One region of the Telluria sp. ZB4P34 genome, then DNA from elsewhere that is predicted to be linked to it. Evidence: predicted binding sites of a transcription regulator. Region 1 holds the regulator's gene; the other holds the start of a gene.
The links. Region 1 encodes FNR, which switches genes on or off when oxygen is low (the NO sensors DNR and NnrR bind a similar motif). Its sites were predicted from a motif close to TTGATNNNNATCAA; they were not measured.
Positions count from the first base shown of each region.

Region 1 (6,231 bases):
TTCGTGGTAGCCGCGCTTGACCTGCGGCGCGGCCGGCGCCGGGGCCGGGGCGTCGGCGGCGCCGGCACTGCCGGCCACCACGGCCAGCGCGCCGAGCGGCGCGGCTTTCAGGAAGCTGCGGCGCGCCGGGTCGGGCCGGCCGGCTCCGGCGTCCTGTGCCCCATCCTGCGCCTGATCCCGTGCCTGGTCCTGTGCGTGCGGATGCTGTTCCATGTCCCTGCCTCTCGTTCCGTCAAACCGTTGATTCGTCGAGCGCTTCCCCGACCTCGAAGGCTTCCGCTTCGATGGCGAGGAAGGCGCCGGCCAGCCGTGCGACCAGCCGGTAGTAATTGGCGCCATCGGCGCCCGAGATATCGGCCAGGCAGCGCGCGTGCCAGGAGCCGATGTGGGCGTCGAAGAAGGCGCGCTGCTGCGCGAGCGGCTGGCGGGGAATGCCGGGGGCGCCCGCGACCAGCACGCGCATCGTTTCGCACACGGCGCCCAGGTGGTCCTCGAATTCGCCGGCGCCGCGCATCCGCCCGATGCCCAGGCGGGCCAGGTCGGCGCGCAGTTCGGCCAGCGGCGTGTCGTTCAGGAAGCCTGCCAGGTAGCGCGAGCCGTAGGGGTTGACCGGCGGCGTGCCGACGCTGACGAAGAGCGCGTCGAACTCCTCCGAGACGGCTTGCGGATCCATGACGCCGGAGGCGAGGCTCAAGGCTTCCCAGGCCTGCTCGAGGGCCGGCTCGCCGCCTGCGGACAGGATGGGATCGGCATGCGCCAGCGCCTCCAGCAGGCCGGCGTCGGGCGCCGCCAGCAGCAGGCGCGACAGCAGCGCGTACAGGTCGGCGCGCGCCTGGTCTTCGCCCGTCAAGGGAAGCGCCACGGCGCCTTGTGCGCCCTCGTGCAAATGCGGTGCGGCGGCACGGTCGATCTGCGGCGCGTCGGCGTGGGACACGGTGCTGTCCTCCTGTTGGCAAAGGGTCGCTTGCAGTGTAGTCTTCCCTCGCGGCGGGCCGCGCACGGTTGCGGTCAGCGCATGCCGAGGGCATGCATGATGGTCCGGATCACGTAGGCCACGGCCGCCAGCGTAAACACGCCGCCCAGCCAGAGGGCCGCCAGCCAGCCGAGCCGCCGCATCCATTCGCGTCTGCCCACCCTGCGCCGGCGGTCCATCAGTGATACCCCGCGTCGGCCTTGACCTTGCCCCGGAATACCCAGTAAGACCAGCCCGTGTACATCAGGATGATGGGCAGGATGAACAGTGTGCCGACCAGCGCGAAACCCTGGCTCGACGGCGGCGAAGCGGCTTCCCAGATCGAGATCGCAGGCGGCACGATGTGTGGCCAGATGCTGATCGCCATGCCGCTGTAGCCGAGGAAGATCAGGGCCAGCGCCGCAACGAAGGGCACCCGGTGCGGCAGGCTGTCGCCCTGGCCCTTGAGCGAACGCAGCAGGAGCACGATGAAGACCAGCACCAGCACCGGCACCGGCGCCAGGAACACGATGTTGGGGAAGCTGAACCAGCGTTCGGCCACGGCCGGGTCGCGCCACGGGGTCCAGATGCTGATGACGACGATCGCGCCCAGCAGCATCAGGGCGAAGGGCCTGGCCACCTGCACCATGCGCGCGTGCAGCTCGCCCTCGGTCTTCATGACCAGCCAGGTGGCGCCCAGCAGGGTGTAGGCGATCATCACGCCGACGCCGGCCAGCAGCGGGAAAGGCGCGATCCAGTCGAGCGGCCCGCCGGCGAAGCTGCGTCCCGACACCGCGATGCCGTCGAGAAAAGCGCCCAGCGACACGCCCTGGAAGAAGGACGCCGCCACCGAGCCGCCGATGAATGCCTTGTCCCACAGGTGGCGCTCGTGTTCCTTGGCCTTGAAGCGGAACTCGAACGCCACGCCGCGGAACACCAGGCCGATCAGCATGAAAATCAATGGCAGGTACAGGCCCGACAGGATGATCGAATAGGCTACCGGGAAGGCCGCCAGCAGTCCCTCGCCGCCCAGCACCAGCCAGGTCTCGTTGCCGTCCCAGACCGGCGCCACGGTATTCATCATGGTGTCGCGGTCGCGCTTCTTCGGCGTGAACGGAAACAGCAGGCCGATGCCCAGGTCGAAGCCGTCCAGCAGCACGTACATGAAGACGGCGAAGAAGATGATGATCGCCCAGATGACGGTGGTGTCGATGCCCATGTCAGCGCTCCGGCTTGTTGTCGTCAGGGGACGCACTGCCCGGATCGCCCTGGCGCATCCCGGCATGCCCGCCGAGCTGGTCCGGGACGGCGCTGCCTTCGTCATTGTCGTTCTGTACGTCGGCCGCCGACAGCGGCCGCATCGGCGTGCGTCCTTCGCCGGGCCCTCCCTCCGGCGCCTTGTGCAGTTCGAAGCGCTGCGGCCCCTTGCGCATCATGCGCAGCAGGTAGCGGGTGCCGGTGCCGAACACGAACAGGTAGGCGACCACGAACAGCGCCAGCGTCAGCCCCAGGGTGCCGGCGCTGTGCGGCGAGACCGCGTCGGCCGTGCGCAGCACGCCGTACACGACCCAGGGCTGGCGCCCGACCTCGGTCGTGGTCCAGCCTGCCAGGATGGCGACCAGGCCCGCCGGCCCCATCCACAGCGCGAAACGCAGGAAGGGACGGCTGGTCCAGAGCCGCGCCTCCCCTCCCCGCTTCCGCCGCAACCACAAGCTCCAGGCCCCCAGCGCGATCATGAGCAGCCCCAGCCCGACCATCAGCCGGAAGCTCCAGAACACGATCAGCGAGTTTGGCCGGTTTTCACGCGGAAACTCCTTGAGCCCCGGGATCTGCCCGTTCCACGAGTGGGTCAGGATCAGGCTGCCGAGGTGCGGGATGCCGACCGCATACTTGGTCCTTTCCTCTTCCATGTCGGGCACGCCGAACAGCAGCAGCGGGACCGCCTTGTCCCCTTCGTTCTGCCAGTGACCCTCCATCGCGGCCAGCTTGGCCGGCTGGTGCTTCAACGTGTTCAGACCGTGGAAGTCGCCCACCACCGCCTGGATCGGCGCCACGACCAGGATCATCCACATGGCCATCGACAGCATCTTGCGCACCGCCGGGTTGTCGCGCCCCCGTAGCAGTTGCCAGGCCCCGGCGGCGCCCACGATCAGCGCCGTGCACAGGTAGGCCGCGATCACCATGTGCAGCAGGCGGTAGGGAAAGGAGGGATTGAAGACGATCGCCAGCCAGTCGACCGGGACCATGCGCCCGCCCTCGATGGCATAGCCCCGGGGCGTCTGCATCCAGCTGTTGGCGGCCAGGATCCAGGTGGACGAGATCAGGGTGCCGACCGCCACCGCGCAGGTGGCGCCGAAGTGCAGCCCCGGTCCGACCCGGTTCCAGCCGAACAGCATCACCCCGAGGAAGCCTGCTTCGAGGAAGAAGGCGGTCAGCACCTCGTAGGACAGGATCGGCCCCAGGATGCTGCCGGCGAACTCGGACAGGTAGCTCCAGTTGGTGCCGATCTGGTAGGCCATCACGATGCCCGACACGACGCCCATGCCGAAGGTGACGGCGAAGATCTTGAGCCAGTAGTGGTAGAGGTCGACGTAGACCTGGCGTTGCGTCCGGAGCCAGCACAGTTCGAGCACGGCCAGGTAGCTCGCCATGCCGATGGTGATCGCTGGAAACAGGATGTGGAAAGACATCGTGAACGCGAATTGGATGCGCGCCAGATCCAATGCGGACATATCGAACATGCAGGCTCCTCGTTGGCGTAGTGCGTGCTTGTAGTGCGTCCCTATTAGTGCGTGCTTGTAGTGCGTGCTCGTAGTGCGTGCTCGTAGTGCGTGCTCGTAGTGCGTGCTCGTAATGCGTGCTTGTATCGCGTGCTTGTACTGCCCGACGGGGCTCCCGTAGCGTGACCAGAATCTAGCACGCGCAGCCCGCGCGCACGCTTGGCAGTGTCGTTTTGATACGCCGTTGGCGCGTGCATGTCCGGCTCGAGGCCACGAGGCGGCGCTGTAGGGCCACCGTTAGCTTTCGCGCCTGAACCTTTTCTTAGCGTCAGAAATCGGAAGCAACCCCTGTCACCGCCGGATAGCGCAGGGTGGCCGGCCTGGCCGGTGAGCTTTCCTTCCTGGAGTAAAAAGAAAACGGGGAACCCGGACTGCCGTCTATAATGCTCCCGTCCGCACTCCGTTCTCCCCGCCATGAACCAAGCCATTTCGCTCCCTGGCGAAGCGCCGATCAGCATCCAGGCCCTCAAGACCAGCTGCGGCAACTGCAGCATGCACCAGCTGTGCCTGCCGATGGGACTCGAGGACGCCGACATCAACCGCCTCGACCAGATCATCGGCCGCCGCCGGCGCCTGGCGCGCGACGAGCGCCTGTACGCGGTGGGCGAGCCCTTCCGCAACCTGTACGCGGTGCGCTTCGGGCATTTCAAGACCTACCAGGTGAACGCGGCCGGCGAGGCCCAGATCACCGGTTTCCAGATGGCCGGCGAACTGCTGGGCATGGACGCGATCAGCGGCACCCACCACTGCGACGCCGTGGCGCTCGAGGACAGCGAAGTGTGCGAGATCCCGTTCTCGCGCCTGGAAGAGCTATTCGGCCAGGTGCCGGCCCTGCTGCGCCACTTCCACCGCATCATGAGCCAGGAGATCACGCGCGAGCAGAACGTCATGCTCCTGCTCGGCAACATGCGCGCCGAGCAGCGCTTCGCCGTGTTCCTGGTCAACCTGTCGGCGCGCTACGCCGCGCGCGGCTATTCGCCGCACAGCTTCCAGCTGCGCATGTCGCGCGAGGACATCGGCAACTACCTGGGACTGACCATCGAGAGCGTCAGCCGCCTGCTGTCGCGCTTCAAGAAGCAGGGCTGGCTGCAGGTGGACAAGCGCGAAGTCACCCTGCTCGACCCGGCCAAGCTCAAGGCGCTGGCGGCCGGCACCGACGTCTGCAGCCCGATGGGCTGAGAACCTGTCCCGGCAGGGATCGAGTCGCCGTCGGCGCGCCTGTTCGAGTGGTGCTGCGTTGCTCGTCGCCCAGCTGGCAAACCCGTGGCCGGCCTTGCATCGCCTGCCCTCATCATAGCGCCAGCCTCTAGACCTCGATCACCAGCTCCGGCCGGTATCCTTCCTGTTCGCCCTTGCTCAGGTAGCCCAGCGGATTGGCGACGACGCGGCAGGACCACGCGCGGCCGTCCTCGACACCCTTGACCACATAGTCGTTGGCGCAGTGCAGGTGCCCGTGGATCCAGACGTCGGCCTGCGGGAACAGCGCGTCGAGCGCATTGCAAAAGCCCGCGGTGCCGGGAGTGAGGCCGTAGCGCGGGTCGGCGCTGTGCAGGCTGGGGGCGAAGTGGGTCACCACCACCGTGCTGCCCTCGAACGGGGCCGCCAGCGCCGCGCGCAGCCAGCGCTGGCAGTCGAGCGACAGCGCGCGGATGCCTTCGGCCAGCAGCTTCTCGCCGTTCCTCAGGGTGGTGTTCTTCGACAGGTAGTAGTTGGCCGCGCGGAAGGCCTTGTCGCGCCGCTGCAGCTGTTTCGTCAGGTCCTGTTCCTGCAGCGCGAGCGCATCGAAGTCGCTCCACAGCGTCGTGCCGACGAAGCGCACGGCGCCGATCGTGATGGTCTCGCGGTCCAGCCATTCGATGCCGAGGGCGGCACAGGTGGCGCGCAGGCGCGCGTAGGCCTGGTCGAATTCGAGGCCGTCGAATTCGTGGTTGCCGGGGATGTAGAGCACGCGCGCAGGACCGGCGCCGGGCCGCAGGGGCGAAAAGCGCTCCAGGCCGAAGTCGTCGGTCAGCAGGCGCGAGCCGGCCTGGTAGGAGCCGATATCCCCCGCCAGCACCACCACGTCGGTGTCGGGCCGGAGCTCGGGGACGAAGTGCGGGTAGCGTTCGAGGTGCAGGTCGGAGAAAAGCTGGATGCGCATGGTCGGCGCAGTATAGCGGCTTTCGCCGCCGGGCCGCGCTGGCCCCTCCAATTCCGTGGGGGCTGGGCGCGGCGCAGGCGCTGGTGGGCAGCGTCGACAGTATGGGAAGATGAAATCAAGGCAGGCGGATGCCCAGGAGCGAATCCTTGCCGTTCAGGGGAAGGCCCGCAATGCCTTCCCTTCCGCATCATACATCGGCGTGAAGGTATAGCCGTACGCCTTGACGCTGGCCGGATAAGGCGTATGGGTCTCGCCCTTGCCCTTGAAGCGGCCGATGCGCGGCGCCTTGTCCAGACACTCTTCGTACTCCGGCGTGCCGACCGAGCACAGGATGCGCACCACGATGTTGCCCTCGCCGG
Region 1 is NZ_JCASIF010000001.1:243,261-249,491, forward strand. It holds gene AC56KL_RS01075 (formate dehydrogenase) at 1-213, opposite strand, end outside; gene AC56KL_RS01080 (TorD/DmsD family molecular chaperone) at 233-934, opposite strand; gene AC56KL_RS01085 (DUF2474 domain-containing protein) at 1,009-1,134, opposite strand; gene cydB (cytochrome d ubiquinol oxidase subunit II) at 1,152-2,171, opposite strand; gene AC56KL_RS01095 (cytochrome ubiquinol oxidase subunit I) at 2,173-3,693, opposite strand; gene fnr (fumarate/nitrate reduction transcriptional regulator Fnr) at 4,147-4,911, shown strand; gene AC56KL_RS01105 (metallophosphoesterase) at 5,039-5,872, opposite strand; gene AC56KL_RS01110 (hypothetical protein) at 6,026-6,231, opposite strand, start outside.

Region 2 (6,231 bases), on a different contig from region 1:
TTTCTCCTGTCGTATCGTCAATCGTGCCAAATCATACCCTCCCCTCTCCCGTCTGGCTGTTCGACCTCGACAACACGCTGCATGACGCGTCGCACGCGATCTTCCCGGCGATCAGCGCGAACATGAACACCTACATCGCGCGCGTGCTGGGCGATGGGCTCACCCCTGCCAGCCAGGCCGCGGTGGACGCCGCGCGCCTGGGCTACTGGAAGCGCTACGGCGCCACCCTGCTCGGCATGATCCGCCACCACCAGGTATCGGCGGCCGACTTCCTGCACGTTACGCACGACCTCGGCGCGCTCGACAAGCTGCTGCGGGCGGAGAAAGGCCTGGGCACGCTGCTGCGCCGCCTGCCGGGCCGCAAGATCCTGCTCACCAACGCACCGACGCGCTATTCCACCGACGTCATGCGCCACCTGGGCCTGAGCCGGCACTTCGCGCACCACGTCGCGATCGAACACATGCACGTGCACCGCCAGCTGCGTCCCAAGCCGTCAAGCCTGATGCTGCGCCGCCTGCTGCGCAAGCACGGCGTGGCGGCGCGCCGCTGCATCCTGGTCGAGGACACGCTGGCCAACCTGAAAAGCGCCAGCCGCCTCGGACTGCGCACCGTGTGGGTGACGCAATACCTGCGCATGAGCGACCCGATCGCAGGGAGGGCACAAGCGGCCCCCCTGCCGCGGACCCTGAAACGCCCCGGTTACGTCGATGTCAAAGTAAAATCCGTGCGGCAGCTGCCGGCGCGTCTGCACCGGCTGCGCTAACACGACAACAATAGGCTTCATCACTAGGGATCACATGGCAACCAAGCCAGGACAGCGCAAGCTGCAAATCCTCCAGGCCCTGGCCTCGATGCTCGAGCAGCCCAAGGGCGAGAAAATCACCACGGCGGCGCTGGCGGCGCGCCTGGCGGTGTCGGAAGCGGCGTTGTACCGCCACTTCGCCAGCAAGGCGCAAATGTACGAGGGCCTGATCGAATTCATCGAGTCGAGCGTGTTCGGCCTGATCAACCAGATCGCCGAGCGCGAAGAAGACGGCGTGAGCCAGGCGCACGCCATCCTGCAGATGCTGCTGTCCTTCTCGAGCAACAACCCGGGCATGACCCGGGTGCTGATCGGCGACGCCCTGGTTGGCGAGGACGAACGCCTGCAGCTGCGCATGAACGGGTTCTACGACAAGATCGAACTGGCCTTCAAGGGCGCCCTGCGGGTGGCCGCCACCCAGGGCCACGGCCAGGAAGCCGACGTCGCGGCGCGCGCCAGCCTGCTGGTGAGCTACGTGACCGGCCGCTGGCACCGCTTCGCCAAGAGCGGCTTCAAACTGAACCCGGCCGAAGGCACGGCGCTGCAGCTGTCGCTGCTGCTGGCGGCATAAGGTAGCGGAAACCGCGGCGCATCATGGATACCGACGAAGTCTTCGCCTTGCTCGACGATGCCGGCCCCCCTGGCAGGAACGGCGAGGCCCGCTCGCGCCTCTACAGCCGCCATGCTGGCCTGCTGCGCTGCGAGGATGCCGCCGGATGGCCGCAGCTGCTGCGCGACATGCAGGACGCGCTGGGACGCGGCCTGTATGCGGTGCCGCTCCTGAGCTACGAGCTGGGCGCGCACCTGCACGGCCTGCCCGCGCACCGGGTAGAGGGCGCGCTGGCCCAGGTGCTGCTGTTCGAACACTGCGAACTGCTCGACGCGGCCCAGGTGGAAGCCTGGATCGCCACCCGCGCGCCCGCCGACGAGCTGGCCGGCGTGGCCGGCCTCGCGGCCAACGTCGACGAAGCCGCCTTCACCGATGCGATCCGGCGCATCCGCGACTACATCGCCGCGGGCGACACCTACCAGGTCAACTACACCTACCGCCTGCGCTTCGACACCTTCGGTTCGCTGCTCAAGCTGTATGCGCGGCTGCGCGCGCGCCAGCGCGTGCCCTACGGCGCCCTGGTGGCCCTGCCCGGGGGCGGCGCGCTGCTGTCCTTCTCGCCCGAACTGTTCGTGCGCCACGACGCGGGCGTGCTGACGGCGCGTCCGATGAAGGGGACGGCGCCGGCCAGCGGCGACGACGCCGTCGACCAGGAGCGCGCCACGGCGCTCGCGCAGGACGCCAAGAACCGCGCCGAGAACCTGATGATCGTCGACCTGCTGCGCAACGACCTGGGACGGGTGGCGCGCACCGGCAGCGTCGCCGTGCCGGCGCTGTTCGAGGTGCGCCGCTACGGCAGCGTGCTGCAGATGACCTCCACCGTGCAGGCGCGCCTGCGCGCGGACGCCACGCTCGAACAGGTATTCGCCGCGCTCTACCCCTGCGGCTCGATCACGGGGGCGCCGAAGCGCCGCACGATGGAGATCATCCATGAACTCGAACCGAGCGCGCGCGGCATTTATACCGGTGCGATCGGCTGGTTCGATCCTCCCCATGCCGGCCAGGCCTTCGGCGCGGGCTCAGGTGCGGGCGCAGGTGCGGGCTTCGGCACGGGTTTCGGCGATTTCTGCCTGTCGGTCCCGATCCGCACCCTGGCGCTGGGTGCGCCCGAGGGCGGCGCCCGCAAGGGGGAACTGGGCGTGGGCGCCGGCATCGTCTACGACAGCATTGCTGACTCCGAATTTGCCGAATGCCGGCTCAAGGCGCGCTTCCTCACCGGCCTGCACAACGAGTTCGAGATCTTCGAAACCCTGCGCGCGAGCCGGGACGACGGCTGCCGCCACGTCGAGCAGCACCTCGACCGCCTGGCCGCTTCCTGCCGCTATTTCGGGCGCCCGTTCGACGATGGCGGCGCGCGCGCGGCGCTGAACGACGCCTGCGACGCCCTGCCTTCCGGCCAGCTGCACCGGCTGCGCCTGTCCGTCGACCACATGGGCGCGACGAGCGTGCAGGCGGCGCCGCTGGTCCCACTGGCCGAACCGGTGGCGGTGCTGCTGGCCGGCGAGGCGACGCACTCCGGCGACGTGTTCCTGCGCCACAAGACGGGCGTGCGCGGCCGCTACGACGCGGCCTGGCGCGCCGCCGAGGCGCAGGGCGCCTTCGATGCGCTGTTCTTCAACGAACGCGGGGAACTCACGGAGGGAGGCCGCAGCAATGTGTTCGTCCGCTTCGGCGCGGCATGGTATACGCCGCCGCTGTCCTGCGGGCTGCTGCCGGGCGTGATGCGCAGCGTGCTCTTGGGCGCGCCGGCCTGGAATGCGAGCGAGCGCGTGATCACGCGCGAGATGCTCGCGAGCGCCGACGATATCGTCGTCTGCAACGCGCTGCGCGGGCCGCTGCGGGCGGTCCTGGCGGACGACCCGCAGGCTTGATGCGGTTTTAGAGCGTCTAACAAGGCCTTCAGGGCAAGGCGCACCGTTGAAGACAGTACACTCGTACGGCAAGACGGTGCAACGCAGCCATGGAGGGTTTGTCAGGCGCTCTCAGAAGCGGTAGCCGACCCCGACGCCGAACAGCACCGGGTCCACCTTCACATGGCTCGCCTTCGCGCCGCCGACCAGTACGTCGCTGCGGATATTCGCCTTCTTCACGTCGACATTCAGCGACCAGCGCGCATCCAGGCGGATATCCACGCCCGCCTGCAGGGAAAGGCCAAGACTGTCGTTCTCGAGCTCACCGGCCCCATTCAGCAGTTTCACGCGCGAGATGCGCGTGTAGTTGACGCCGACACCGAGGTAGGGATTCAAGCTTGACTGCGGGGCGAAGTGATACTGCGCACTCAGGGTCGGCGGCAGGTGGCGGAAGCTGCCGATGCGCGCTCCGTCGAGATACACGCTGTGCTTCTGCGGATAGGTCAGGACCAGCTCGGCCGCCAGGTGCGGCGTGAAGAAGTACGAGATGTCGACTTCCGGAGTGGTCTTGCTGCTCACGTGGATGCGGTCCGCCGCGCCGGCGCCGGCCAGCGGCGCAGACGCGTTCGCCGGGTCGATGTGGACGGCGCGCGCGCGCACCATCCAGTTGGATTCCTGGGCCAGGGCCTGGCTGCCGGCGAGCGCGAGCGAGATCGCCAGGATAGGCTTCAACAACGTTGTCATTTTTTCCGTACCTTTCGTCATGTCATCAGTGACGAAGGTAAGGATATTGATGCAGTGCAAAAAAATCCTTGATATGGATCAAATAACCATAATGACAGAAAGGTTATTCGATCCAGGCCTTACATGGCCAGTGCCTGCTCGATCTTGCCGACCAGGGCCGGATCTTCCGGCGTCACCTTGCTCGGGAAATGTTCCAGCACCTTGCCGTCGCGGCCGATCAGGTACTTGGTGAAGTTCCACTTGGGCGCCTGGCCGGTGGCCTTGGCCAGGCTGGCGTGCAGCGGGTTGGCTTCCGGACCGGTGACCGCGGTCTTGGCGAACATCGGGAAGCGCACGCCATAGGTGTTGAAGCAGAAATCGGCGATTTCCTTGGCGTTGCCCGGCTCCTGCTTGCCGAAGTCGTTCGACGGGAAGCCCAGCACCACCAGTCCGCGGCCGCCATACTTCGCGTACAGCTTTTCCAGTCCTTCGTACTGCTTGGTGAAACCGCAGTAGCTGGCGGTGTTCACGACCAGCACCACCTTGCCGGCGTACTGGCACAGGTCCTGCGGCGTTTCGTCCTGCAGGCGCTTGAAGTTCTGCTTGAGGATGGCCGGGCAGCTGGCGGGCATGCGCGCCAGGGAGGAGGCAGGCGCGGGTGCGACCGCATTGGTGGCCTGCGCGGCAGCCGGTTGGGCAAAGGCTGCCAGGACGGTGGCAAGCGACAGGGTGAGGGTCTTGGACATGACGGGCATTCGCTCGGGTTGGGATGCCACGATTGTAACGCAGCCGCCGCCGCGAAAATACGCCAGCTCTAGCTATTCAGGCTGCGGTGCTCGATCTTGATGCAGTGGTTCATGACCACGTCGATGCCGGCTGCCCGCAGCAGGTCGGCGGCGGCCTGGTTCTCGATGTCGAGCTGCATCCACAGGCAGCCGGCGCGTACCGCAATGGCGTCGCGCGCGATCGGCGGGATGTCCTCGGACTTGCGGAAGCAGTCGACGATGTCGATGCGTACGCCGCTCGGGGCCAGGGCGTCGGCCGCTTCCTGCAGCGTCGCGTACACCTGTTCGCCCAGGATGGTCTCGCCGGCCTTGCCGGGATTGACCGGGACGATCCTGTAGCCTTGCTCTTGCAGGTAGGCCGCGACGCCATGGCTGGCGCGCTCGGGTTTGTCTGACAGGCCGACGATGGCGATGGTCTTGCTGTCGTTGAGGATCTGGGCAATGCTTCTCATGGTGTCCGTGGTGGAGGTCGGTGGAGGTCGGTAGTAGACGCAGGTATCGATGCTAGCTTATCAGATTTGCATCGTTCGACGCGCCGGCGCTGGCGCGGCGCGCGCAAACGTGGAAAGATGCGGGCTCGTCCCCATTCGCTCCATCGAACCCAGCATGCGCCCCTTCCCTGCCCTCGCCACCCTGCCCCTCCTGCTGCCCCTCCTGCTGTCGCTGTCCGCCCATGCGGCCGAACCGCTGGCCGCCGTCGAGCGCGCCATCGTTCCCGTGGCCGCCTGGGGCGGTAGCCCGGCCGATGCGGCCAGGGCGCGCCGCCATGCGATTACCCAGATCACGCTGCACCACCAGGGCGAGCCCTTCAAGCCGGGCACCGATCCGCAAGCCTACCTGCGCCGCCTGCAAAGCTGGTCGCGCGCCAGCAAGGGCTGGCTCGACATCCCTTACCACTACGTCATCGACCTCGACGGCCGGATCTACGCCGCCCGCGACATCGGTTTCGCCGGCGACACCAATACGGAATACGACCCGGCCGGCCATGCGCTGATCGAAGTGGTGGGCAATTTCGAGGAAGTCGAACCGAACCGGCAGCAACTCGATGCCGTCGTCGACCTGATGGCGCTGCTGGCCGCGAAGTACAAGGTGTCGCTGGACGACATCAAGGGCCACCGCGACCATTCAAGCAAGACCGTGTGCCCGGGCGCGAACCTGTACCGCTATGTGAAGGAAGACTGGTTCCGCCACAAGGTGGCGCTGCGGCTGGCCGGCGAGCAGGCGGCGAAACGCTAGGGTGGGCGGCTATGCCGCCCACGCGTTCAAGCAGCCCGTGATCAGCCGAGCCGCCAATCATCGGCAATATGAACGCGTGGGCGGGAGACCCGCCCACCCTGTTAGAGCAAAGTTGTAATGTCCGGATCTAGCAAAGTTGAAATGTCCGCTTTTGCTAGGTAGCTCATGCTGTCGACTCCGAATCGTTTGGAGTCCAGTGTGAGCAAGTCCGGGAGCATTACGAT
Region 2 is NZ_JCASIF010000028.1:8,548-14,778, forward strand. It holds gene AC56KL_RS22885 (pyrimidine 5'-nucleotidase) at 24-764, shown strand; gene slmA (nucleoid occlusion factor SlmA) at 799-1,374, shown strand; gene pabB (aminodeoxychorismate synthase component I) at 1,398-3,284, shown strand; gene AC56KL_RS22900 (OmpW/AlkL family protein) at 3,396-4,007, opposite strand; gene AC56KL_RS22905 (glutathione peroxidase) at 4,127-4,732, opposite strand; gene AC56KL_RS22910 (CoA-binding protein) at 4,801-5,223, opposite strand; gene AC56KL_RS22915 (peptidoglycan recognition protein family protein) at 5,378-6,007, shown strand.
Region 2: a site for FNR is predicted at 4,076-4,089, ahead of AC56KL_RS22900 (OmpW/AlkL family protein). Genes of this name have one in related genera too.